2 regions of the Mesorhizobium sp. M1E.F.Ca.ET.041.01.1.1 genome follow, and region 2 is predicted to be linked to the other one. Evidence: predicted binding sites of a transcription regulator. Region 2 holds the regulator's gene; the other holds the start of a gene.
What was found. Region 2 encodes HrcA, which represses chaperone genes, less so after heat shock. Its sites were predicted from a motif close to GTTAGCACTCNCNNNNNGNGAGTGCTAAC; they were not measured.
Positions count from the first base shown of each region.

Region 1 (6,127 bases), on a different contig from region 2:
ACAGCGGCACGCGTAGCATTCAGCGCGTCGTCGATGCGATCCTTCTTTTCCTTGACTTCGGACTCGGTGGCGCCGCCGACGCGAATGACCGCAACGCCGCCGGCGAGCTTCGCCAGTCGCTCCTGCAGCTTTTCCTTGTCGTAGTCGGAAGTGGTTTCCTCGATCTGACTTTTGATCTGCTGTATGCGCGCCTGAATGGTCGCCTTGTTGCCGGCGCCGTCTATGATCGTGGTCGTGTCCTTCTCGATCAGCACGCGCTTGGCGCGGCCGAGCATGTCAATGGCAATGTTCTCCAGTTTGATGCCGAGATCCTCGGAAATCATCTGGCCGGCGGTGAGCACGGCGATGTCTTCCAGCATCGCCTTGCGGCGATCGCCGAAGCCAGGCGCCTTGACGGCCGCGACCTTGAGGCCGCCGCGCAGCTTGTTGACGACGAGCGTCGCCAGCGCCTCGCCCTCGACATCCTCGGCGATGATCAACAATGGCTTGCCACTTTGCACCACGGCTTCGAGGATCGGCAGCAGCGTTTGCAGATTGCCGAGCTTCTTTTCATGGATGAGGACGTAGGCGTCCTCCAGCTCGGCGCGCATCTTCTCGGCATTGGTGACGAAATAGGGCGAGAGATAGCCGCGGTCGAACTGCATGCCTTCGACGACGTCGAGTTCGGTCTCGGCGGTCTTTGCTTCCTCGACGGTGATGACGCCGTCGTTGCCGACCTTGTCCATCGCCTTGGCGATCATGTCGCCGACGGTGGCATCGCCATTGGCGGCGATGGTGCCGACCTGCGCGATCTCACCGGCCGATTTGACCTTCTTGGACCGCGCCTGGACTTCCTTGACCACCGCGGCAACGGCCTGGTCGATGCCACGCTTCAGGTCCATCGGGTTCATGCCGGCGGCGACGAGCTTGGCGCCTTCGCGCAGGATCGATGCGGCCAGCACCGTGGCGGTGGTTGTGCCGTCACCGGCAAGGTCGTTGGTCTTCGAGGCCACTTCGCGCACCATTTGCGCGCCCATGTTCTCGAACTTGTCGGCAAGCTCGATTTCCTTGGCGACGGCGACGCCGTCCTTGGTGATGCGTGGCGCGCCATAGGCCTTGTCGATGACGACATTGCGGCCCTTGGGGCCTAGTGTCACCTTGACGGCGTTGTTGAGAAGCTCGACGCCGCGCAGCATGCGGTCGCGGGCATCGGTGGAGAATTTGATTTCCTTGGGGGGCATGATTTTTCCAGTTCGGTTGGGACGGCAAGACGCCGACGGCGTCGCCCGGAGACTCAGAATCGGGAGCGTCCTATGCGCGTCCGGTGAATACGCGCGGCGCGCACGTCAGGCGGCCCTCTTGGCAGCCACGGTCTTGTTGAAGATGATGCCCATGATGTCGGCTTTCTTCATGATCAGAAGGTCATCGCCGTCGATCTTGACCTCGGTGCCCGAGTATTTGCCGAACAGGATCAGGTGGCTCGCCTTGGCCTTGAGCGCGACCAGCGCGCCGTCTTCGTCGCGTGCGCCCTGGCCGACGGCGATGACTTCGCCTTCCTGCGGCTTTTCCTTGGCATTGTCGGGAACAATGATGCGGCCCTTGGATTTGGTGTCACTTTCCGCGCGCCTGATGACGACGCGGTCTTGGAGTGGCCGGAATTTCATGGAAGCTTCTTTCTGAGGCCGGCATAGCGGCCACGCCCATATATAGCCCGGTTGGCACTCGTTAGATAGAAGTGCCAAACTTAATTCTCGAGCGCCCCAAAATAGTGGAAATCGAGATAGGGGTAATCAAAAACAGTTCCGCCATCTCGGCAGCTTCCCAGGCCTTGGCCCAGTGGTCCTTGTGGAGACGAAAAGCGCCGCTGCCGTAGCGGGGGCAGCGCCGGCACCGACTTCCCAATTATCCCATCCGCGAGACGAACGTGCACCTTAAGCACCCTGATCAAATCATCGATCGCCCAAACCGGTCCACAGGAATGCGAGATCGGTCAGGGGCAAGGACGACTGGCGGTAATAGGGACTTACTCCGCCGCTTCGGCGTAGCGCGCCGGCACATAGTTGAGGATCGGCCCAAGCCAGCGCTCGACCTCCGCCAGCGGCATGGCCTTGCGCCGCGCATAGTCCTCGACCTGATCGCGCTCGACCTTAGCGACGCCGAAATAATAGCTTTCGGGATGCGACAGGTAGATGCCGGAGACGGAGGAGCCGGGCCACATGGCGAAGCTTTCGGTCAGGCTGACGGCCGCATTGCGTTCGCCGTCGAGCAGACGAAACAGCGTCGCCTTTTCCGTATGGTCGGGTTGCGCCGGATAGCCAGGTGCCGGGCGGATGCCGCGATAGGGTTCGCCGATCAGGTCGTCCGGGGCCAGGTTCTCATCGGGCGCGTAACCCCAGAACTCCTTGCGCACCTTCTCGTGCATGCGCTCTGCGAAGGCTTCGGCGAAACGGTCGGCCAGCGCCTTGACCATGATCGAGGAATAGTCGTCGTTGGCCCGCACGAAGCGCTCGGCGATCGCCACTTCCTCGATGCCCGCGGTGACTATGAAGCCGCCCACATAGTCGGCCTTGCCGCTGTCCACAGGCGCCACGAAATCCGACAATGCGACATTGGCCTTGCCGTCGCGCTTGGCCAGCTGCTGGCGCAGCGTGAAGAATGTCGCCAGTTCGTGCGAGCGGGCCTCATCCGTGAACAGTCTGATATCGTCGCCGGCGGTATTGGCCGGCCAGAAGCCGATCACGCCCTTGGGCGCAAACCATTTTTCCGCGATGATCTTCGCCAGCATCGCCTGGGCGTCCTCGAAGAGCTGGCGTGCCGCCGGCCCCTGGTCCTCGTCGTCGAGGATTTTGGGATAGCGGCCCTTCAACTCCCAGGTTTGGAAGAATGGCGTCCAGTCGATATAGCGGGCAAGCTCGGCCAGATCCCAGCCTTCGAAGACCTTTAGGCCAAGGAAGGACGGTTTTGGCGGCTCGTAGCCCGTCCAGTCGACCTTGTGGGCATTGGCCCGCGCCCTGGCGAGCGGCAGCCGCTGCTTGTCGGCTTCGCTGCGCGCATGCGCGTCGGCAACCTTCTTGTACTCCGCGCGAACGTTCTCGACATAGCCGGCCTTGGCCTCGTTCGACAGCAGTGCCGACACCACGCCGACGGCGCGGCTGGCGTCGGCGACATACACCGTCTGGCCTTTCGCATAGCGCGGATGGATCTTGACCGCCGTATGCACGCGGCTGGTCGTCGCACCGCCGATCAGCAGCGGAATGTCGAAGCCTTCACGTTCCATCTCGGCCGCCATATGCGCCATCTCGTCGAGCGAGGGCGTGATCAGGCCGGACAGGCCGATGACGTCGACCTTTAGCTCACGCGCCGTCTGCAGGATCTTCGCCGCAGGCACCATGACGCCAAGATCGATGATCTCATAATTGTTGCAGGCAAGGACTACGCCGACGATGTTCTTGCCGATGTCGTGGACATCGCCCTTTACCGTCGCCATCAGGATCTTGCCGGCGGTCTGGCGCTCGCCATTGTCGATCCCGCTGGCGGCGTTCGCCAGCTTCTCCGCCTCCATGTGCGGCAGCAGGCCGGCCACCGCCTGCTTCATCACGCGGGCCGACTTCACCACTTGCGGCAGGAACATCTTGCCGGCGCCGAACAGGTCGCCGACGACATTCATGCCCGCCATCAGCGGGCCTTCGATGACATGCAGCGGCCGCTCGGCGGCGCGCCGCGCGTCGTCCGTGTCCGCGTCGATGAATTCGGTGATGCCATTGACCAGCGCGTGCGAAATGCGCTGCTCGACCGGCCAGTCGCGCCAGGCGAGAACGCGTTCCTGCGCCTCCTTGCCCGCCGTGCCCTTGAAGCGTCCGGCGAGTTCCAGCATGCGCTCGGTCGCCGTGCCGCCGCCCTTTGGCTCACGGTTGTTGACAACATCCTCGCAGGCTTCGCGCAGTTCCGGGTCGATGGTGTCGTAGACGGCAAGCTGCCCGGCATTGACGATGCCCATGTCCATGCCCGCCTGGATGGCGTGGTAGAGGAACACGGCATGCATGGCCTCGCGCACCGGTTCGTTGCCGCGGAACGAAAAGGAGAGGTTCGACACGCCGCCCGAAATATGGACATGAGGAAGCGTCGCGGTGATCTCGCGCGCAGCGTCGATGAAATCGACACCGTAATTGTTGTGTTCATCGATGCCGGTGGCGATGGCGAACACGTTCGGATCGAAGACGATATCCTCGGACGGGAAGCCTGCCTGTTCAGTCAGGAGCTTGTAGGCGCGGGTGCAGATCTCGACCTTGCGCGCCCTGGTGTCGGCCTGGCCGTCCTCGTCGAAGGCCATGACGACCACCGCAGCGCCATAGGCGCGCACCAGCCTGGCATGATGCAGGAACGCTTTCTCGCCTTCCTTCATGGAGATGGAGTTGACCAGCGGCTTGCCCTGGACGCATTTCAGGCCGGCCTCGATGACTTCCCACTTGGAACTGTCGATCATCACGGGAACGCGGGCAATGTCCGGCTCGGCCGCGATCAGGTTGAGATATTCGACCATCGCCTTCTTCGAATCGATCAGGCCCTCGTCCATGTTGATGTCGATGATCTGGGCGCCGTTGGCGACCTGGTCGCGCGCGACATCGAGCGCGGCGACATAGTCGCCCGCCGTGATCAGCTTCCTGAACCTGGCGGAGCCCGTGACATTGGTGCGCTCGCCGACATTGACGAACGGAATCTCGTCGGTCAGCGTGAACGGCTCGAGGCCCGACAGGCGCATCTTCGGCTCGATCTTCGGGATGGCGCGCGGCGGATATTTCTTCACCGCCGCCGCGATGGCGCGGATATGGTCCGGCGTCGAGCCGCAGCAGCCGCCGACGACATTGACCAATCCGTCGCGCGCAAAACCCTCGATCTGTTCAGCCATGAATTCCGGGCTCTCGTCATACCGGCCGAATTCATTAGGCAGGCCGGCATTCGGATAGGCGCAGACAAAGGTGCCGGCTACGCCCGAAAGCTCATCCAGATGCGCGCGCATGGCGTTGGCGCCGAGCGCGCAATTGAGGCCGATCGTGAACGGGCTGGCGTGACGGACCGAATGCCAGAGCGCCGTCGGCGTCTGGCCGGAGAGCGTGCGGCCGGACAGGTCGGTGATCGTGCCGGAGATCATGACCGGCAGATGAATGCCCTTTTCGACAAAGATCTCGTTGCAGGCGAAGATCGCCGCCTTGGCGTTCAGCGTGTCGAAGATGGTCTCGATCAGGATGATGTCGGCGCCGCCATCGAGCAGCCCGCGCAGCTGCTCGCCATAGGCATAGCGCAATTTGTCGAAAGTCACGGCGCGGTAACCGGGATTGTTGACATCCGGCGACATCGAGGCGGTGCGGTTGGTCGGCCCGAGAGCGCCGGCGACAAACCGCCGCTTGCCGTCTTCCTGTTGTGCCCGGATCAAAGCACGGCGGACAAGCCGAGCGCCGTCGCGATTGAGGTCGTAGACGGCATTCTCCATGCCGTAATCGGCCTGCGCTATGGAGGTTGATGAGAAGGTGTTGGTCTCGATGATGTCCGCGCCGGCAATAGCGTACTGATAATGAATGTCCTCGATCGCCTTGGGCTGGCTCAGGATCAAAAGATCGTTGTTGCCCTTCTGGTGACAGGCGCAACCGACGAACCTGTCGCCGCGGAAATGGTCCTCGTCGAAACCAAGACCCTGGATCTGGGTGCCCATGGCACCGTCAAGGATCAGGATGCGTTCGCGCGCAGTAGCTTGAAGCGTAGCCAGGATTTCCGACCCGTCTCGCTTCTCGCCGGCCGGACCAAACAGATCGTCCAGTGAGAACGGACTTTGCGACATTCTTTGTCCTTGTAACGACTGTTCAGCCAGTAGTCACATAAAGACATCTTTATGTCAACATGCCTTTGGCGAGGCAATCCGTTACCGCTAAAGCTTCCCGGAGTTAGATGCGGGTAAGACGCAGCGCCGCAACGCGATTGCATCGAGCTCGTCAGGTCAGAGGGTAAGGGCGAGCATTGAACTCTGCCTCGCGTCCCTCCACTGGATTGGTCAGCACGGCAAAGATATGTCTGCTCATCGGGATATCCCTTCCGTTCGGCAGCGGCCTTATTTTAGCAATATCTGGAGAAACGGCCAGCCAAAGGACGTCCCGCC
Region 1 is NZ_RZSL01000152.1:367-6,493, forward strand. Features, by position in the region: partial or broken gene groL (chaperonin GroEL) at 1-1,220, opposite strand, end outside; gene EOA38_RS14910 (co-chaperone GroES) at 1,326-1,643, opposite strand; cobalamin riboswitch at 1,642-1,928, opposite strand; gene metH (methionine synthase) at 2,003-5,812, opposite strand; gene EOA38_RS39190 (hypothetical protein) at 6,085-6,127, opposite strand, start outside.
Region 1: the regulator HrcA is predicted to act here: its motif matches at 1,694-1,722, upstream of EOA38_RS14910 (co-chaperone GroES).

Region 2 (16,502 bases):
TCGTGGCCCCAGAACGGCCGGATCTTGCGCAGCCACGAACGGTCGCCGGTGACGGTGTCGCAGAGCTTCTTCTTGATGCCCGGATTGACCAGGATGCGCTCGACTTCCGCGTAGCTCGCCGCGCGCTTCAGAAGCCGCGTGTGCGCAGGCGTCCACAGCGCGTCCTTCACCAGATGCGTTTTCTCATTGACCATCAGCGTCGCGCTCATGGTCTCGCGCTGCGCAATCGTCAGCGGACGGCTCGGCATCGGGGTCAGCCAGATGTCGGCGTCGAGGCCGATCTGGTGCGAGGCATGGCCGGTCATCATCGGCCCGCCGCGCGGCTGCGAAATGTCGCCGATCAGCAAGCCGGGCCAGCCATCCGCATAGGCATCACGCGCGAGCTTCTCGATCAGCGCAATCATCGACGGATGGCCCCAGCGGCGGTTGCGCGAGGGGCGCATCACTTCCCAGCTCGGCCCGTCCATCGGCAAGGCGACGCCGCCGGTGAAGCAGCCCTTGGAGTAGAAGCCGAAGGATTGCGCCGGCGCCACCGCCGGCAGCTTTTCGGCGCCGAACAGATCCTTGGCGTGGGGTTCGGCCGAGATCGCGGCCGCCGCCAGCGCGGCCAAACTCACCAGCGCAAGCGCGGCGGTCAGGAACGGCTTCCTGTCAGGCAGCGATCGCAACGTCATCAGGTCGGGTCCCCTCTCCAGTGGCGCGACGCAATCCTCGGCGACATGCTTCAGGCGCGAATCATATCATGCCATGCGCTTCGCTTCGATCACGAGCGTTTCATCGGGCTGCGCGGTTCCCCGTCCCGCCAGTTGCCGTCGGCCCACATCCGCTCCAGCGCCGCCCGATAGTTCGGGAAGCGGAAGCGATAGCCGGCCGCCTTGATCGCGTTGTTGGCGACGCGCTTGTTCTCGCCATAGAAAGAACGCGCCATGGGCGAAAGTTGGGCGGTCTCGAACGGAATTTCCGGCGGCGCCTCCACGCCCATCAATCGGGCGGCATAGGCGACGACGTCCTGCGGCGGCGCCGGCTCGTCGTCGGTGACGTTGAAAATGCCGCCGAGATTCTTTTCAGCCAGATGCCAAAGCGCGCCGGCGATGTCGTCGCAATGGATGCGGTTGAACACCTGATCCTTCTTGACCAGCCGCCTTGCGGTGCCGTCCTCGAGATTGGCCAGCGCGTTGCGGCCCGGGCCATAGATGCCGGACAGCCGCAGGATCGCCACCGGTTTTTCGATTTCCCGGCCAAGAGCCAGCCATTCCCGTTCGGCGGCCACCCGCATCACCGAGCGGTTTGAAACGGGCCTGCATTCGGCCGTTTCGTCCACCCAGGCGCCGCCATGGTCGCCATAGACGCCGACGGTCGAAAGATAGCCGATCCATTCCAATGCCGGCATGCTCGCCCGGATCGTCTCGCCGGCGGCGTTGAGCGCCGGATCTCCCACTTCGTCCGGCGCGACCGAGACAATGAGATGCGTGGTTTGCCGAAGCGCATCGCCGATCTCCCGCGTCAGCGAACCGCCGAAGCGCAACGGCTCGATCCCTGCCTGCCGCAGCGCCTCGAATTTTTCCGGCGAGCGCGTCGTCCCAAGGATCGGCGCGCCGTTTTCGTTGGCCCGGGCAAAAGCCTTGCCGGAATAGCCGGCGCCGAAGATGAAGAAGCGTTTTCCGCCCATCGATGAACCCCCTTCAATGATCCTTTGCGGGATCCGGCAGCGCCGAAAGCCATTCGTCGCGCACCGTCGCCTCGTTTTCCGTCTGCAAGGCCGATGCGGCGAGCTCGGCAAAATCGCGCGATGGCATCAGTCGCGACAGAGCCCATACCGCCGCACCCCGCACCAGCGGCGAGCCGTCGTCGAGCAGGTCGCGTACGATCGGCGTCAGCGAAGCATCACCCGAATTGCCGGCGGCGATCAGCACGTTGCGGACAAAACGGTCGCGGCCGATGCGCTTGATCGGCGAACCGGAGAAAAAGGAGCGGAACGCCGCATCGTCGAGAAGCAGGAGCTCCGACAGTGGCGGCTCGCGCAGGTCGGCGCGGGCGGCAAGCTTGGCCTCGGAAGCGACACTGGCGAATTTGTTCCAGGGGCAGGCGGCGAGGCAGTCGTCGCAGCCATAGATGCGGTTGCCGATCTTCTCGCGGAATTCGAGTGGGATCGGCCCCTTGTTCTCGATGGTGAGGTAGGAGATGCAGCGCCGCGCGTCGAGCCGGTAGGGCGCCGGAAAAGCATCGGTCGGGCAGACGTCGAGGCAGGCGCGGCAGGAGCCGCAATGGTCGATTTCCGCTTTGTTCGGTTCAAGCTCGGCCGTCGTGAAAATGGTGCCGAGGAACAGCCACGAGCCATGCGCGCGGCTCACCAGATTGGTGTGCTTGCCCTGCCAGCCGAGGCCGGCGGCTTCCGCCAGCGGCTTTTCCATGACCGGGGCCGTGTCGACGAAGACTTTGACGTCGCCGCCGGCACGCGCGACGATCTTGCCGGCGATCTCCTTCAGCCGGCCCTTCATCACGTCGTGATAGTCGCGGTTTTGCGCGTAGACCGAGATGGCGCCGCGGTCGCGTTTTGCGAGGATGTCGCGTGGATCCCGGTCCGGCCCGTAGTTCATGGCGAGCACGACGATCGAACGCACGTCCGGCCACAATGTCGAGGGCTCGGCCCGGCGCTCGATCGTCTCGGCGATCCACTCCATCGAGCCATGGAAACCGTCGGCGACGAATTCCGCCAGGCGCGCGGGCGCCTCCGGGATCGCATCCGGCGTGGTGACGGCGACGGCATCGAAGCCGGCGCGGCGCGCCTCCGCGTCGATCAGCGCGCGCAGTCTGTCAGAAGTCGAGGTCCGCATAATGCGATACCGGCGACAGGCCGCGCACCCGGTCGGTGAGCAGCGGCCGGAACGACGGCCTTGATTTCACCCGCGTATACCATTCGCGCGCGGCGGCATGCTCGCGCCAGTCGATCTCGCCGAGATAGTCGAGCACCGAAAGCGTCGCCGCCGCCGCGAGGTCGGCATAGGTCACCTTGTTGCCGGCGAGCCAATGGCGCGTTCCGGCGAGCCAGTTGGTGTATTTCATGTGCTGGCGGATGTTGGCGCGCGCGGCGCGGATCGCCGCCGAATCGGGCGAGCCGCCGCCCGCCGTTTCCGGCATGACCGGCTTCAGCACGCGTTCGCGCACCAGATGGCGGGTGACCTCGCTTTCGGCCTTCGCGAGATACCAGTCGGTCAGCCGGCGGATTTCGGCGCGCTGCATCGGATCTTCGGCAAACAGCCGCTTGTCGCGCTTGAGCACCCCGCGCGTCTCGTCGAGATATTCGGCGATCACCATGGCGCCGACGATCGGCACGTCGCCTTCGGCAAGCAGGATCGGCAGCGTGCCGGCCGGGTTCAGCGCCAGGAACTCCTTGCGCCGCGTCCAGGGCTTCTCCTCGATCAGCGCCAGCTCCTCGCCATACTCGCCGAAAGCGAGGCGCACGAAGCGGCAGGTGGCGAACATCGGATGGTGGAAAAGCGTCAGCATGGTTCCGCGATGATAGGGCGCACTGGCGAATCGCCCCCTGCGCCGGTAAGTCTTGGCGGCCCGTCATGCGGCCGTCACGGTGTTGCGACCTATAGGGGGACTTCCGCGCCGTGACAAGCAAGCCGTTGTCTTCAGCCATCCCCGAAATCCTGAGGTTGCCATGGAAAGCCAGACCATCGTCGAAGCGCTGCTGCTTGGGCTGCTGGAGGGCCTGACCGAGTTCATCCCGGTGTCCTCGACCGGCCACATCCTGCTCGCCGGCCATTTCCTCGGCTTCCACTCCACCGGCAAGGCCTTCGAGATCCTGATCCAGCTCGGCGCGATCCTGGCGATCCTGAGCGTCTATTTCCACCGCCTCTGGAAGATGCTGCTCGACCTGCCGCATGACCGCCTGACCCGGCATTTCGTCATCGGCATCCTGATCGCCTTCCTGCCGGCGGCGGTCATCGGCGCGCTGGCGCATGATTTCATCAAGACCTTCCTGTTCGAATCGCCGCGGCTGATCTGCATCATGCTGATCATCGGCGGCGTGGTGCTGCTTGCCGTCGACCGCATGAACCTCAAGCCGGTCTATCGCGACGTCGAGCGCTTCCCGACCAGGCTCTATCTGCAGATCGGCCTCTTCCAGTGCCTGTCGCTGATCCCCGGCACCTCGCGCTCCGGCTCGACCATCGTCGGCGCGCTGCTTCTCGGCGTGGAGAAACGCGCTGCGGCGGAGTTTTCCTTCTTCCTCGCCATGCCGACCATGGTCGGCGCCTTCGCCTATGATCTGTTCAAGAACCGCAACGTGCTGACCTCGGCCGACCTGCCGATCATCGCCGTCGGCTTCGTCGCGGCCTTCGTCGCCGCCCTGATCGTCGTGCGCTTCCTGCTCGATTTCGTCTCGCGCAAGGGCTACTCGCTGTTCGGCTGGTGGCGGCTTGTGGTCGGCGCGGTCGGGCTGGTGGCGCTGATGGTATGGGGATGAGCCTACCCTCCCCCTTGTGGGGAGGGTCGATCCGCGAGGCGGATCGGGGTGGGCGGCGCCGTACCCCCACCCCGGTTCGCCACCGACGCTTCGCGTCGCTTGCTCACCGACCCTCCCCACAAGGGGGAGGGTAAAGCCCGTCAATTCCTCCCATAAAAAGCATTCTCCACATGCACCGGCCAGCGCCAGGGCAGCACGGCCACCATGTCGAAGCGAACCGACAGCCGGCCATAATCTGGCTGGCGCGACAGCCACAGGTCGGCGGCGCCCTCGATGCGTCGTTCCGACGCGCGAGCGATCGCTTCCATCGCCTCCATCAACGTTCGGCGCGCCTTGACCTCGACGAACAGCACGAGGTCGCCGCGCCGGGCGATCAGGTCGATCTCGCCGAGCTTGGTGCGATGGCGGCGGGCAAGAATCCGGTAGCCTTTCAGCATCAGCGCCAGCGCCGCCAGCCATTCGCCGCGATGGCCGCGCCGATAGGCTTTTCGCCGATGGCCGACGCTGCGCTCAGCCACCGTTGTCTTCTCTTTGTTTGACCATGATCTTTTCCGAAAACCGGTCCCCACTTTTCGGGATCATGGTCTGTCCCTGAGTTCCAGCAGCCGCCGGTAGAGCGCCTGCTTCTGACCGCCGGTCATCTTCGCCGCTTCGGCCGCCGCCTTGGATGCCGGCATTTCGGTGGCCAAAGACAACAGCAGCCGGTCGATGTCGGCCGGCTGGTCCGCCGAGGCTTCCGCCGGGCCGACGCAGACGACGATTTCGCCCTTCGGCGTGTCGGCCGCCGCATAGTGATCGGCAAGCTCGGCAAGCGTGCCTGTCCGCGTTTCTTCGAATGTCTTGGTGAGCTCGCGGCCGATCGCGGCCTTGCGCGCGCCGCCAAGCGCCTCGACCATCGCGGCAAGCGTTTCGGCCAGCCGGCGCGGCGATTCGAAGAAGATCAGCGTCGCCGGTACCTGCCTGAAGCTTTCGAGCTTCGTCAGCCGCTGACCGGCTTTCGCAGGCAGGAAACCGGCGAACAGGAAGGCATCGGACGGCAGGCCGGACGCGGTCAGCGCGGCAAGTGCCGCCGAAGGCCCCGGCACCGGCACGACGCGGATGCCGCGCTCCAGCGCTTCGCCGACCAGCCGGTAGCCCGGATCGGAGACCAAAGGCGTCCCGGCGTCCGAGATCAGCGCCACGCTCTGCCCGGCCGCCAAGGCCTCGATCAGCTTCGGCCCGGCCTCTTGGGCATTGTGCTCGTGATAGGCCGTGGTGCGGCGCCGAATGCCATAGCGTTCGAGCAGCACGCGCGAGACGCGCGTGTCCTCGCAGGCGACGATATCGGCCGCGGCCAGCGTCTCCAGCGCGCGCAGCGTGATGTCGGCCAGATTGCCGATCGGCGTCGCCACCAGATAGAGCGCCGGCGCGAGCGGCCGCGCCGCGATCTCGGCCTGCCCGATCATGTAGCTGCGTTTGTCGCCGGTCACCGGATACCTCTCTCTCCCCACCTTGTTTGGCATGGCTCACGGCCGGTTGCAAAACGTGAAGTCGGGGTAAGGAAATCGCCATGCCTTCGCCACAGTGAGGAACGAAACCGGCACCGGTCGATTTAATCCCTGATTCCCCGGAGGAGGCAGGACCGGACGATGCCCAATCGCTTCGATATTTTCATCAGCCGACTTGAAAGCAAAACCGCCCGCGAGGGCACTCCCCCACATCCGATCGCCGCCCAGCAAGGGGCTCGCCGCGACAAGGCCGAAGAGAAGCCCGCCCGCAGCGGCGAAGCGCATGGCGAAAAGACCCGCGGCAAGCACCGCCAGAAGCACGACGCTTAAGATAACCAGCAACCTTCGCGATCTCGCGCCTCGTCATTCCAGGGCGAAGCAAGGAGCGAAGCGACGCGCGCAGACCCTGGAATCCATGCCGTTACATCGAAGCGCCACCAACGGTGCAGAATTCTGCTCCGCCGCGCCCTTCGCATAGGTCACGGCATGGATTCTCGGGTCAAGCCCGAGAATGACGAAGGCGCGAGATCACCGCGCCAGATCCGCCACCACGGCATCGAGCACGATCATGCCGGCGGTCGTGGCGCGGAGCCGGGCATTGCCGACCGGCGCCACCAGCCCCTCCTCCTGCAGCACCGAAAGCCTCGCGGTCGAAAGGCCGCGCCCGGCAAGCGTCTCGTAGCGCGCGAGGTCGATGCCTTCGGCAAGCCTCAGCCCCATCAGCAGGAACTCGTCGGCCTCTTCCGAGCGCGTCAGCACCTCGCCGCCGGTCACGCCATGGCCCCTGGCCTCGACCAGATTGGCCCAGGTTTCCGGCATCTTTTCCGCGATGGTCACGGTGCGGCGGCCGTTCTCGACGAAGCGGCCATGCGCCCCTGGTCCGACGCCGACATATTCGCCGTAGCGCCAGTAGGTCAGGTTGTGCCGGCTTTCCGCGCCCGGCCGCGCGTGGTTGGAGATCTCGTAGGCCGGCAGCCCATGCGCCGCCGTGACTTCCTGCGTCAGCGCGTAAAGGTCGGCGGCATGATCGTTGTCGGGAAGGATGAACTTCCGCGCCGCATGCAGCGCATGGAATGGCGTGCCTTCCTCGATGGTGAGCTGGTAGAGCGAGAGGTGGTCGGCGGCGTGGCCGATCGCTTCTTCGAGTTCCGCCCGCCAGGCCTCCGGCGTCTGGCCCGGCCGCGCATAGATGAGATCAAAGGAGAGGCGGGGGGATATGTCCCGCGCGAGCCCGATGGCGTGAAGCGCCTCCTCGACATTGTGCAGCCGTCCGAGGAAGCGCAGGTCCTTGTCGTTCAGCGCCTGCACGCCGAGCGAGACGCGGTTGACACCCGCCGCGCGATAGCCGCGGAAGCGCTCGGCCTCGACCGAGGACGGGTTCGCCTCCAGCGTCACCTCGATGCCGGCCGGCACGGTCCAGTTCTTCGCCACGGCCTCCAGCACCGCCGCCACGGTCTCCGGCTTCATCAGCGACGGCGTGCCGCCGCCGAGGAAGATGCTGGTCACCTCGCGCGGCCCGGTGCGGGCGCGCATCGTTGCGAGCTCAGTCGCGAAGGCGCGTGCAAACCGCTCCTGGTCGACCGGCTGGTGGCGCACATGGCTGTTGAAGTCGCAGTAAGGGCATTTGGCCGCGCAGAACGGCCAATGGATGTAGACGCCGAAGCCGGGGCTGCGGTCGAGCGGCATGGTTTGGCCGATCCCGATCATTCCGAGCCGAGCCTGGCCAGATCCAAGCGCGCCAAATCCAAGCGGGCTTGGGCAAACTTCTGGAAGGCGCGGGCGCGGTGCGACAGCGCCGTCGCCTGGCCGGGCTTCCAGCCGTGTTTTTGCTCCGCGCTCATCTCGCCGAAAGTCTTGTCGAAGCCGTTGGGCAGGAACACCGGGTCATAGCCGAAGCCGAGCGTGCCGCGCGGCGGCCAGACCAGCGTGCCCTCCGCCTCGCCCCGGTAATACTCGGCTTCGCCGTCCGGAAAGGCGAGGCAGATGACGGCGACGAAGCGGCCGGTGCGCTGCGCCGGCTCGGTCGCGCCGACTTCCTGCAGCGCCACTTCGGTACGCTGCATGGCCATGCCGAAATCGCGTGTGCCATCCGGCGTCTCGGCCCAGTTGGCGGTGTAGACTCCCGGCGCGCCGTCGAGCGCGTCGACGCAAAGCCCGGAATCGTCGGACAGCGCCGGCAGGCCGGTGGCCTTGGCCGCGGCATATGCCTTGATATAGGCATTCTCCTCGAAGGTCGTGCCGGTCTCGTCGGGTTCCGGCAGGCCATACTCCTTGGCCGATTTCGCCTCGAAGCCGAACGGCGCCATCAGATCGGCGAATTCGCGCAGCTTGCCGGCGTTATGGCTGGCGACGACGATCTTCTGTCCGTTGAGAGAATGCATCACAGGCCCCAGATCCTTGGCTCGGCGAACTCGATCGAATTACCCGAAGGGTCGCGGATGTAGATCGAATGTCCGCCCTGCGGCCATTCGAAATCGCTTTCGATGGCGATGTTCTTCGCCGCCAGATGCCTGCGCCACTCGACGATCTCACCGGCCGTCGCCGTGAAGCAGAGATGGCCCTCTCCGGCCGTGCCATGCGGCGGCACCCTCAGCCTGGCGTCAGGCGCCGGCGGGATCTTGGTCGCCTCGGCGTTGAAAAGCAGCAACACGCCGTCGCCGCAGCGGAAGAAGACGTGGCGGCCCTCGACCTTGCCCAGCGGCTCCAGGCCGATGATGTCGCGGTAGAAGACTTCCGCGGCATTGAGATCGGAGACGTAGAGCGCGGATTCCAGGATTGCCGAGGGAGTCACGAGGCGCCCCCCTCTGCCCTGCCGGGCATCTCCCCCTCAAGGGGGGAGATCGGCAGCTTCATTGTCGCCGCACACCTTGCAACGTCAGAGATTGGCGAAACCCGAAGTGCCGCCCGATCTCCCCCCTTGCGGGGGAGATGGCCGGCAGGCCAGAGGGGGGTGCGAAGGATCGCCAACCTCATCAATAACCCTAAGCCACCGCCATCTGCTGCAGGCTCACCAGCCGCGAAATGCCTTTCTTGGCCAGCGCCATCAGCGCGGCAAACTGCTCTTCGGAGAAGGGCTCGCCCTCCGCCGTGCCCTGGATCTCGACGATGCCGCCCTTGCCGGTCATGACGAAATTGGCGTCGGTGCCGGCCGAGGAATCTTCGAGATAGTCGAGGTCGATGACCGGCTGGCCGTCGTGGATGCCGCAGGAAATCGCGGCGACATGGTCTCTCAGCACCTTGGAGACGCTGACCATCTGGCGGGCTTCCATCCAGCGCAGGCAGTCGTAGAGCGCCACCCAGCCGCCGGTGATCGAGGCCGTGCGGGTGCCGCCATCGGCCTGGATGACGTCGCAGTCGACGGTGATCTGCTGTTCGCCCAGCGCCTGCAGGTCGACCACGGCGCGCAGCGAGCGGCCGATCAGCCGCTGGATCTCCAGCGTGCGGCCGCCCTGCTTGCCCGTCGACGCCTCGCGCCGCATGCGCTCGCCGGTAGAGCGCGGCAGCATGCCGTATTCGGCCGTCACCCAGCCCTTGCCGGAATTGCGCATCCAGGCCGGCACCTTCTCCTCCAGGCTCGCCGTGCACAAGACATGCGTGTCGCCGAACTTCACCAGGCACGAGCCTTCGGCATGCTTGGACACGCCGCGCTCGAAGGAGATGGCGCGCATTTCGTCGGCTTGGCGTTTGGAGGGGCGCATCGAGGCTCTTTCTGTTCTTTTCCCGGATTCGTCGGCGGCTTGTAGACGCATGCGGCGCATGGCGCAAAGAAAAATGGGCCGTTGCACCCGCAGCCGCTAAGTCTATATCTTTCGGTTGGAGGTTTTTCGCCGGAATGAACAAGGCAGTGGATCCCGCTTCGCAGCCGCCCGTGCTTCAGTCACTCGACATGCGCTCGCGCGACATCTTCAGGCGGATCGTCGATTCCTATCTGCGCGACGGCGAGCCGGTCGGCTCGCGCAGCCTGTCGCGCATCCTGCCCTCGTCGCTGTCGCCGGCCACCATCCGCAACGTGATGAGCGACCTCGAGCATCTTGGCCTCATCTATGCGCCGCACATCTCGGCCGGCCGTCTGCCGACCCAGACCGGTCTGCGCTTCTTCGTCGACGCCTTCATGGAGCTCGGTGATCTGTCCGACGAGGAGCGCCGCGCCATCGAGGCGCAGGTTCGCGCATCTGGCTCAGGCGCGACGCTGGAGCATATGCTGACCGAGGCCAGCCAGATGCTGTCCGGCATGTCGCGCGGCGCCGGCCTGGTGCTCGCCGCCAAGAACGAGGTGGCGCTGAAGCATATCGAGTTCATCCAGCTCGAACCCACGAAGGCGCTCGCCGTCCTGGTGTCGCAGAACGGCGACGTCGAGAACCGGGTCGTCGACCTGCCGGCCGGCATCACCATCTCGCAGCTGCACGAGGCCTCCAACTTCCTCAACGCCCATATACGCGGCCGCACGCTGGCCGAGGCTCGCATCGAGGTCGCCCGCATCAAGGATGAGACCAGGGCGGCTCTCGACACGCTGTCGCAGGACCTTGTCGAGAAGGGCCTTGCGGTGTGGGCCGGCGCGGAAAGCGGCCTGCCGGCGCGTCTCATCGTGCGCGGCCGCGCCAACCTCCTGGAGAACGTCACCGCCCAGGCCGACCTCGAACTGCTGCGCCATCTGTTCGAGGATCTGGAGACGCAGGACGGGCTGCTGCAGCTTCTCGACCTTGCCGAGGAAGGCCCTGGCGTGCGCATCTTCATCGGCTCGGAGAACAAGCTGTTTTCGCTGTCCGGCTCGTCGCTCGTGGTCGCGCCCTATCGCGACAAGGACGCGCGCGTCGTCGGCGCGCTTGGCGTCATCGGCCCGACCCGGCTCAACTATGCCCGCATCGTGCCGATGGTCGATTATACGGCCCAATTGGTTTCGCGGATGCTGAGGTAGAAGCCCGCAAGCAGGGATCGCCGCAAGGAGGGTGGAAATGGCGCTGGAATCGTTCAAGGCCCAGATCAGCCTGTTGCTCGAGCAGATGGTGAACCAGCCCGAGGACGAGCACGAAGTGCAGGAGCAGCTGCGCGAGAAGCTCAGGGAGATGCGCGCCATGGGCCTGCCGCTGCCGGCCGACCTGGTCGCGCTGGAAAAGCGGCTCGACGACGATCTGGATGTCGAGGAAAGCTGATCTGCCGGCAATTCCCGTCAAATCCGCGTGCCCGCGCTTCTATTTCGGGACGCCTGCCCGATATCTGCTGTCTGTTGCGCTTGATCAAATGACGGAGAACGGCATGATACGGATCGCCGGTCTTGCAGGCATGGCCCTGCTTCTGGCTTCTGGCGCCTTCGCGCAGCAGGCCGACCAGCCCTTGCTGACGGGCCGGAAGGCCTTCGGCGACTGGAAGGCCGACCGTCCAGGGGTGCGGCGTCTCATCAAGCCGGACGATCTCCAGCAGCCAAATGTCGCCGAATCCGCGTCGAACGGCGGCGGTCTCACCGATCGCCCGGAGGATGCGAAGCCGATCCTCCCGCCCGGCTTTTCGGCCGAGCTGGTCGCGTCCGGCATCGACAGCCCGCGTGTCGTGCGCGTGGCGCCGAACGGCGATCTCTTCGTCGCCGACAGCAGGGCGAACCAGATCCGCGTCTACCGACTTGCCGAGGGCAGCGCGAAACCCGCCGAGAAAGCGGTCTTCGCCAAGGGGCTGACGCGGCCCTATGGCATCGCCTTCTATCCGCCGGGCGACAAGCCGCAATGGGTCTATGTCGCCAACAGCAATAGCGTCGTGCGCTTTGCCTATCGCGATGGCGATCTCGAAGCCTCAAGCAAGCCGGAAACCGTCGTCACCAAGATCCCGGCCAGTCATCACTGGACGAGGGACATTACCTTCTCACCCGACGGCAAGACGCTCTATCTGTCGGTCGGCTCGGGTTCCAACATCGCCGAGGACATGAGCGCCAGCCCGAAAGGCGGTGTCGAGGAATGGGCGAGGTCTCAGCCGCTCGGCGCCACCTGGGGCGCGGAGGAAGGCCGCGCCGACGTGCTCGCCTTCGATCCCGACGGCAAGAACCGCCGGATGGTCGCCACCGGCCTGCGCAACTGCTCGGGCATGACCGTGCAGCCAGCGACGGCCGCGCTCTGGTGCGTCGTCAACGAGCGCGACGAGCTCGGCGACAACGTGCCCTTCGAATATGCCACCACCGTCAAGGACGGCGCCTTCTATGGCTGGCCCTGGTACTACATCGGCAACAATGAAGACCCGAGCTACAAGGGCGCGCGCCCCGATCTCGCCGGCAAGGTCACCATGCCCGATGTGTTGATGCAGGCGCATTCGGCGCCGCTCAACATCGCTTTCTATGAAGGCGGCGATTTTCCGGCCGACTACAAGGGCGACGCCTTCGTCACCCTGCACGGCTCATGGAACCGCAATGTCCGCACCGGCTACAAGGTGGTGCGGCTGAAGTTCAAGGACGGCAAGCCGACCGGCGAGTATGAGGATTTCGCCACCGGCTTCGTCATCGCGGACGACGCGGTCTGGGGCCGGCCGGTGGGCGTGGCCGTGGCGAAGGACGGCGCGCTGATCCTGACCGAGGACGGCAACGGCACGATCTGGCGCATCAGTTATGGCGGCTAGCTCGTTGGCACAGGGGGTTTGGAAGGCTGCCGTTTGCGAGATTTTCACCGTTCATTTCCGCCGTTTCAGACCGCTGATTGTCGACGTCGGCGCTGCCCCTCATCGCCCTGCCGGGCATTTCTCCCCGTATAGTGACGGGGAGAAGCAGCTGGCCGCAACGACGGCGTCCTTCCTGCGACGCTGGCGATTGGCGAAATCGTCGATGGGAGCGCCCCTCTCCCCGTCACTATACGGGGAGAGGATGCCGGCAGGCAGGTGAGGGGCAGCGCCAGCGCTCGGAAAAAAGGTGACGGGCGAGTTCGAAATCGAAGCGATTGCCCAGGCTAGGGAACCTCCCGGCCGAGCTGGCGCAACGAATCCCGCCGTGAGGGGAATTACCCTCGACCCGGTATCATGATAGAAGCCGCGCTCCACACTGGTCCCTTGGGGACCATACGCCAGGCCTACAATCATGACACTCACCGGATTTCTCGCTTACAGCGCCGCCCTCGGCGTCGCCGCCGCCATTCCAGGCCCCGGCGTCACGGCGCTTGTCGCCCGCGCGCTCGGCTCCGGCTTCCGTTCCTCGCTGGCGATGTCGTTCGGCCTCATGCTCGGCGACCTCACCTACCTCACCGCCGTCGTGCTCGGCCTCGCCTTCGTCGCGCAGACCTTCGGCATGGTCTTCCTCGCCATCAAATGGGCGGGCGTCGCCTATCTCGCTTTCCTTGCCTGGCGCTTCTGGACCAGCGGCATTTCGCCGGAAACCGTCGATGCGCGGAAGGGCAAGGGCGGCCTGGTGTCGAGCTTCATCGCCGGGCTGACGGTGACGCTCGGCAACCCGAAGACGATGATCTTCTATCTCGCCATCACGCCGACCATCGTCGACCTGAAGACCATCACGCTCGCCGACTATGGCATCCTTGTCGCGCTGACCGTCGTCGTGCTGTTCGTGGTTCTGGTGCCCTATCTGGCGCTGGCCGCCAAGGCGCGCTGGTTCCTGAAATCGCCGCGCGCCTTGAAAGTTCTGAACCGCACCGCCGCCGGCTTCATGATGGGAGCGGCAGCGGCTATCGCGGCGCGTCAGTAGCCTCAGACCTCAACCGGTCCCGATTCGGCGAAAGCATTCCGAAAACGGGCCGATCCGGAAAATGCATTTCCGGCGCGGGGTGGTTTTGAGCAACCGCCCCACTCGGATATTTTCGGCCGCCGGCCTATCTTGCGCGGCTGAAAGTCCTATTCTGTCTGCCTGTGCCTTTGCCTTGGGAGCGAAACCAATGAACAAGCCCGTCACCTCCGCGCGCGTACCCGGCCGCGGCCGCATCTTCAACTCGATCACCGAGACGATTGGAGACACCCCGCTGGTGCGGCTGGATAAATTCGCGAAGGAGAAGGGCATCGTCGCTAACCTCCTGGCCAAGCTCGAATTCTTCAATCCGATCGCCTCGGTCAAGGACCGCATCGGCGTCGCCATGATCGAAGCGCTGGAGGCGGCCGGCAAGATTTCGCCCGGCAAGACCACGCTGATCGAGCCGACTTCCGGCAACACCGGCATCGCGCTGGCCTTCGCCGCCGCCGCCAAGGGCTACAAGCTGATCCTCACCATGCCGGAGACCATGTCGGTCGAGCGGCGCAAGATGCTGGCGCTGCTCGGCGCCGAGCTGGTGCTCACCGAAGGGCCGAAAGGTATGAAGGGCGCCATCGCCAAGGCCGACGAGCTCGCCGCCACGCTGCCCAACGCCATCATCCCGCAGCAGTTCGAGAACCCTGCCAATCCGGAAATCCACCGCCGCACCACGGCCGAGGAAATCTGGAACGACACCAATGGCGAGGTCGATATCTTCGTCGCCGGCATCGGCACCGGCGGCACCATCACCGGCGTCGGCCAGGTGCTGAAGAAGCGCAAGCCTTCGCTGCATGTCGTGGCGGTCGAGCCGGAAGCCTCGCCCGTGCTCTCCGGCGGCCAGCCCGGCCCGCACAAGATTCAAGGCATCGGCGCCGGCTTCGCGCCCAAGATCCTCGACACCTCGGTCTATGACGAGATCGTCAGGGTTTCCAACGAGGATTCGGTTGCCAATGCGCGCCTCGTCGCCCGCCTCGAAGGCGTGCCGGTCGGCATCTCGTCGGGCGCGGCACTCCAGGCGGCGATCGTCGTCGGCTCGCGGCCCGAGAACAAGGGCAAGAACCTCGTCGTCGTCATCCCGTCCTTCGCCGAGCGCTATCTTTCGACGATCCTGTTCGACGGGCTGGGGGCTTAGCCGATCGAGGGGCGGTACGCCGCCTCATTTGGCCGCGCCAAATTCTCCCCCCTTGAGGGGGAGATGTCGCCGAAGGCGACAGAGGGGGTCGCCGCGCGTGAAGCGCCGGCGTTTTCCGCGACGACAGACAACGTCGGCGATCTAGGTGAGAGGACCCCCTCTGGCCGCTTCGCGGCCATCTCCCCCTCAAGGGGGGAGATTCGCCCTCAGTTTCGCACCAGCTTGCCCCGCTCCGCCTGCAGGAAACGGCGCAGGGCCGGATCGCGCTCCAGGCCGATGGCCCGGTCATAGGCTTCTGCGGCCTCGGCAGTCTTGTCGAGCCTGGCTGAGAGCTCGGCCCGCGCCGCCCAATAGGGCTGGTATTCGGCAAGCCGCTTGTCGGCGCCGATCTCGTCCAGCGCGGCAAGACCCGCGGGGGCCCCTTCGTCCTCCGCGATCGCCACCGCGCGATTGATCGCCACCACCGGCGAACCGGCCACGGCCATCAGCGCGTCGTAAAGCTGGCGGATCGCTGCCCAGTCGGTATGGCCGCTCAGCCGCCGCGCCGTATGCGCCGATTGTACGGCCGCCTCCAATTGGTAGCGGCCGATGGCACCCTTGACGGCGGCGCGCCTGAGCAGCCGCTCCGCCTCGTCGGTCAGCTTCTCGTCCCAAAGCGCCATGTCCTGCTTTGCAAGCGGTACAAAGTCGCCATCAGCGTTGCGCCGCGCCGTGCGCCGCGCCTCGGCGAAAAGCATCAGCGCCAGCAGTCCCTGCGTTTCCGGTTCCTCCGGCATCAATGACGCGACCAGCCGGCCGAGCCAGATGCCTTCGCTGGCGAGGTTGCGCCGTCTGGTCTCGGTGCCGGCAGGGTCCGACCAGCCTTCGGCGAAGGTGGCGTAGATCGCCTCCAGCACGGCATCCAGTCGCTCGCCGAGCTCGGTCCGCTCCGGCACGCGGAAAGGAATGCCGGCCTCGCGGATGCGGGTCTTGGCGCGCACCAGCCGCTGGCCCATCGTCGCCGGCGCAACCAGGAACGCCGAGGCTATTGCGGCGGCGTCGAAGCCCAGCACAGCCTGCAGGATCAGCGGCGCGCGTACGCTGGCCTCGATCGCCGGATGGGCGCAGGCAAACATCAGCCTGAGCCGCTCGTCGGGCAACTCGTCATTCGTCATCCGCGCCTCCGCCTCTTCGGCAATAAGCTGCAGGTGGTCGCGGGCCGCCTCGCCGGTCAGCCGTCGCCGCACGGCGTCGACGTCGCGCCGGCGCGCCACTGCGAGCAGCCAGGCTTCCGGTTTTTCGGGCACGCCGCTCTTCGGCCAGCGTTCGAGCGCCGCGGCGAATGCGTCGGCCAGCGCGTCCTCGGCGCCGGCGACGTCGCGCATGCGGGCCGCGAGCCAGGCGACCAGCTTGCCGTAGCTCTGCCGGGCGGCCGCCTCGGCCGCCGCCCGCGCCATCTCCGGGCGACCGTCCATACTGCTAGGACAGGTAGTCGGTCATTTCCCAGATCGGCCGCACCTCGACCGTGCCGGTGCTGGCTGCCGGACAGCGCGCGCCCCATTCCATGGCCGTATCGATGTCCGTCGCCTCGATCATGTAGAAGCCGGCAAGCTGCTCCTTGGTATCGGCATAGGGGCCGTCGAGCACGTTGGTCTTGCCGTTGGCCAGCCGTATCGAAGTGGCCGCCTGGGTCGGGCGCAGCCTTTCGCCGGCGAGGTATGCGCCGGATTT
Region 2 is NZ_RZSL01000056.1:581-17,082, forward strand. Features, by position in the region: gene mepA (penicillin-insensitive murein endopeptidase) at 1-674, opposite strand, end outside; gene EOA38_RS07540 (SDR family oxidoreductase) at 764-1,669, opposite strand; gene queG (tRNA epoxyqueuosine(34) reductase QueG) at 1,683-2,834, opposite strand; gene EOA38_RS07550 (glutathione S-transferase family protein) at 2,815-3,507, opposite strand; gene EOA38_RS07555 (undecaprenyl-diphosphate phosphatase) at 3,668-4,474, shown strand; gene EOA38_RS07560 (YraN family protein) at 4,615-4,992, opposite strand; gene rsmI (16S rRNA (cytidine(1402)-2'-O)-methyltransferase) at 5,053-5,943, opposite strand; gene EOA38_RS39030 (hypothetical protein) at 5,980-6,303, opposite strand; gene hemW (radical SAM family heme chaperone HemW) at 6,490-7,668, opposite strand; gene rdgB (RdgB/HAM1 family non-canonical purine NTP pyrophosphatase) at 7,665-8,342, opposite strand; gene EOA38_RS07585 (VOC family protein) at 8,342-8,752, opposite strand; gene rph (ribonuclease PH) at 8,943-9,659, opposite strand; gene hrcA (heat-inducible transcriptional repressor HrcA) at 9,794-10,876, shown strand; gene EOA38_RS07605 (hypothetical protein) at 10,914-11,111, shown strand; gene EOA38_RS07610 (sorbosone dehydrogenase family protein) at 11,215-12,555, shown strand; gene EOA38_RS07620 (LysE family translocator) at 13,007-13,624, shown strand; gene cysK (cysteine synthase A) at 13,812-14,792, shown strand; gene EOA38_RS07630 (DUF6596 domain-containing protein) at 14,999-16,246, opposite strand; gene EOA38_RS07635 (YciI family protein) at 16,251-16,502, opposite strand, start outside.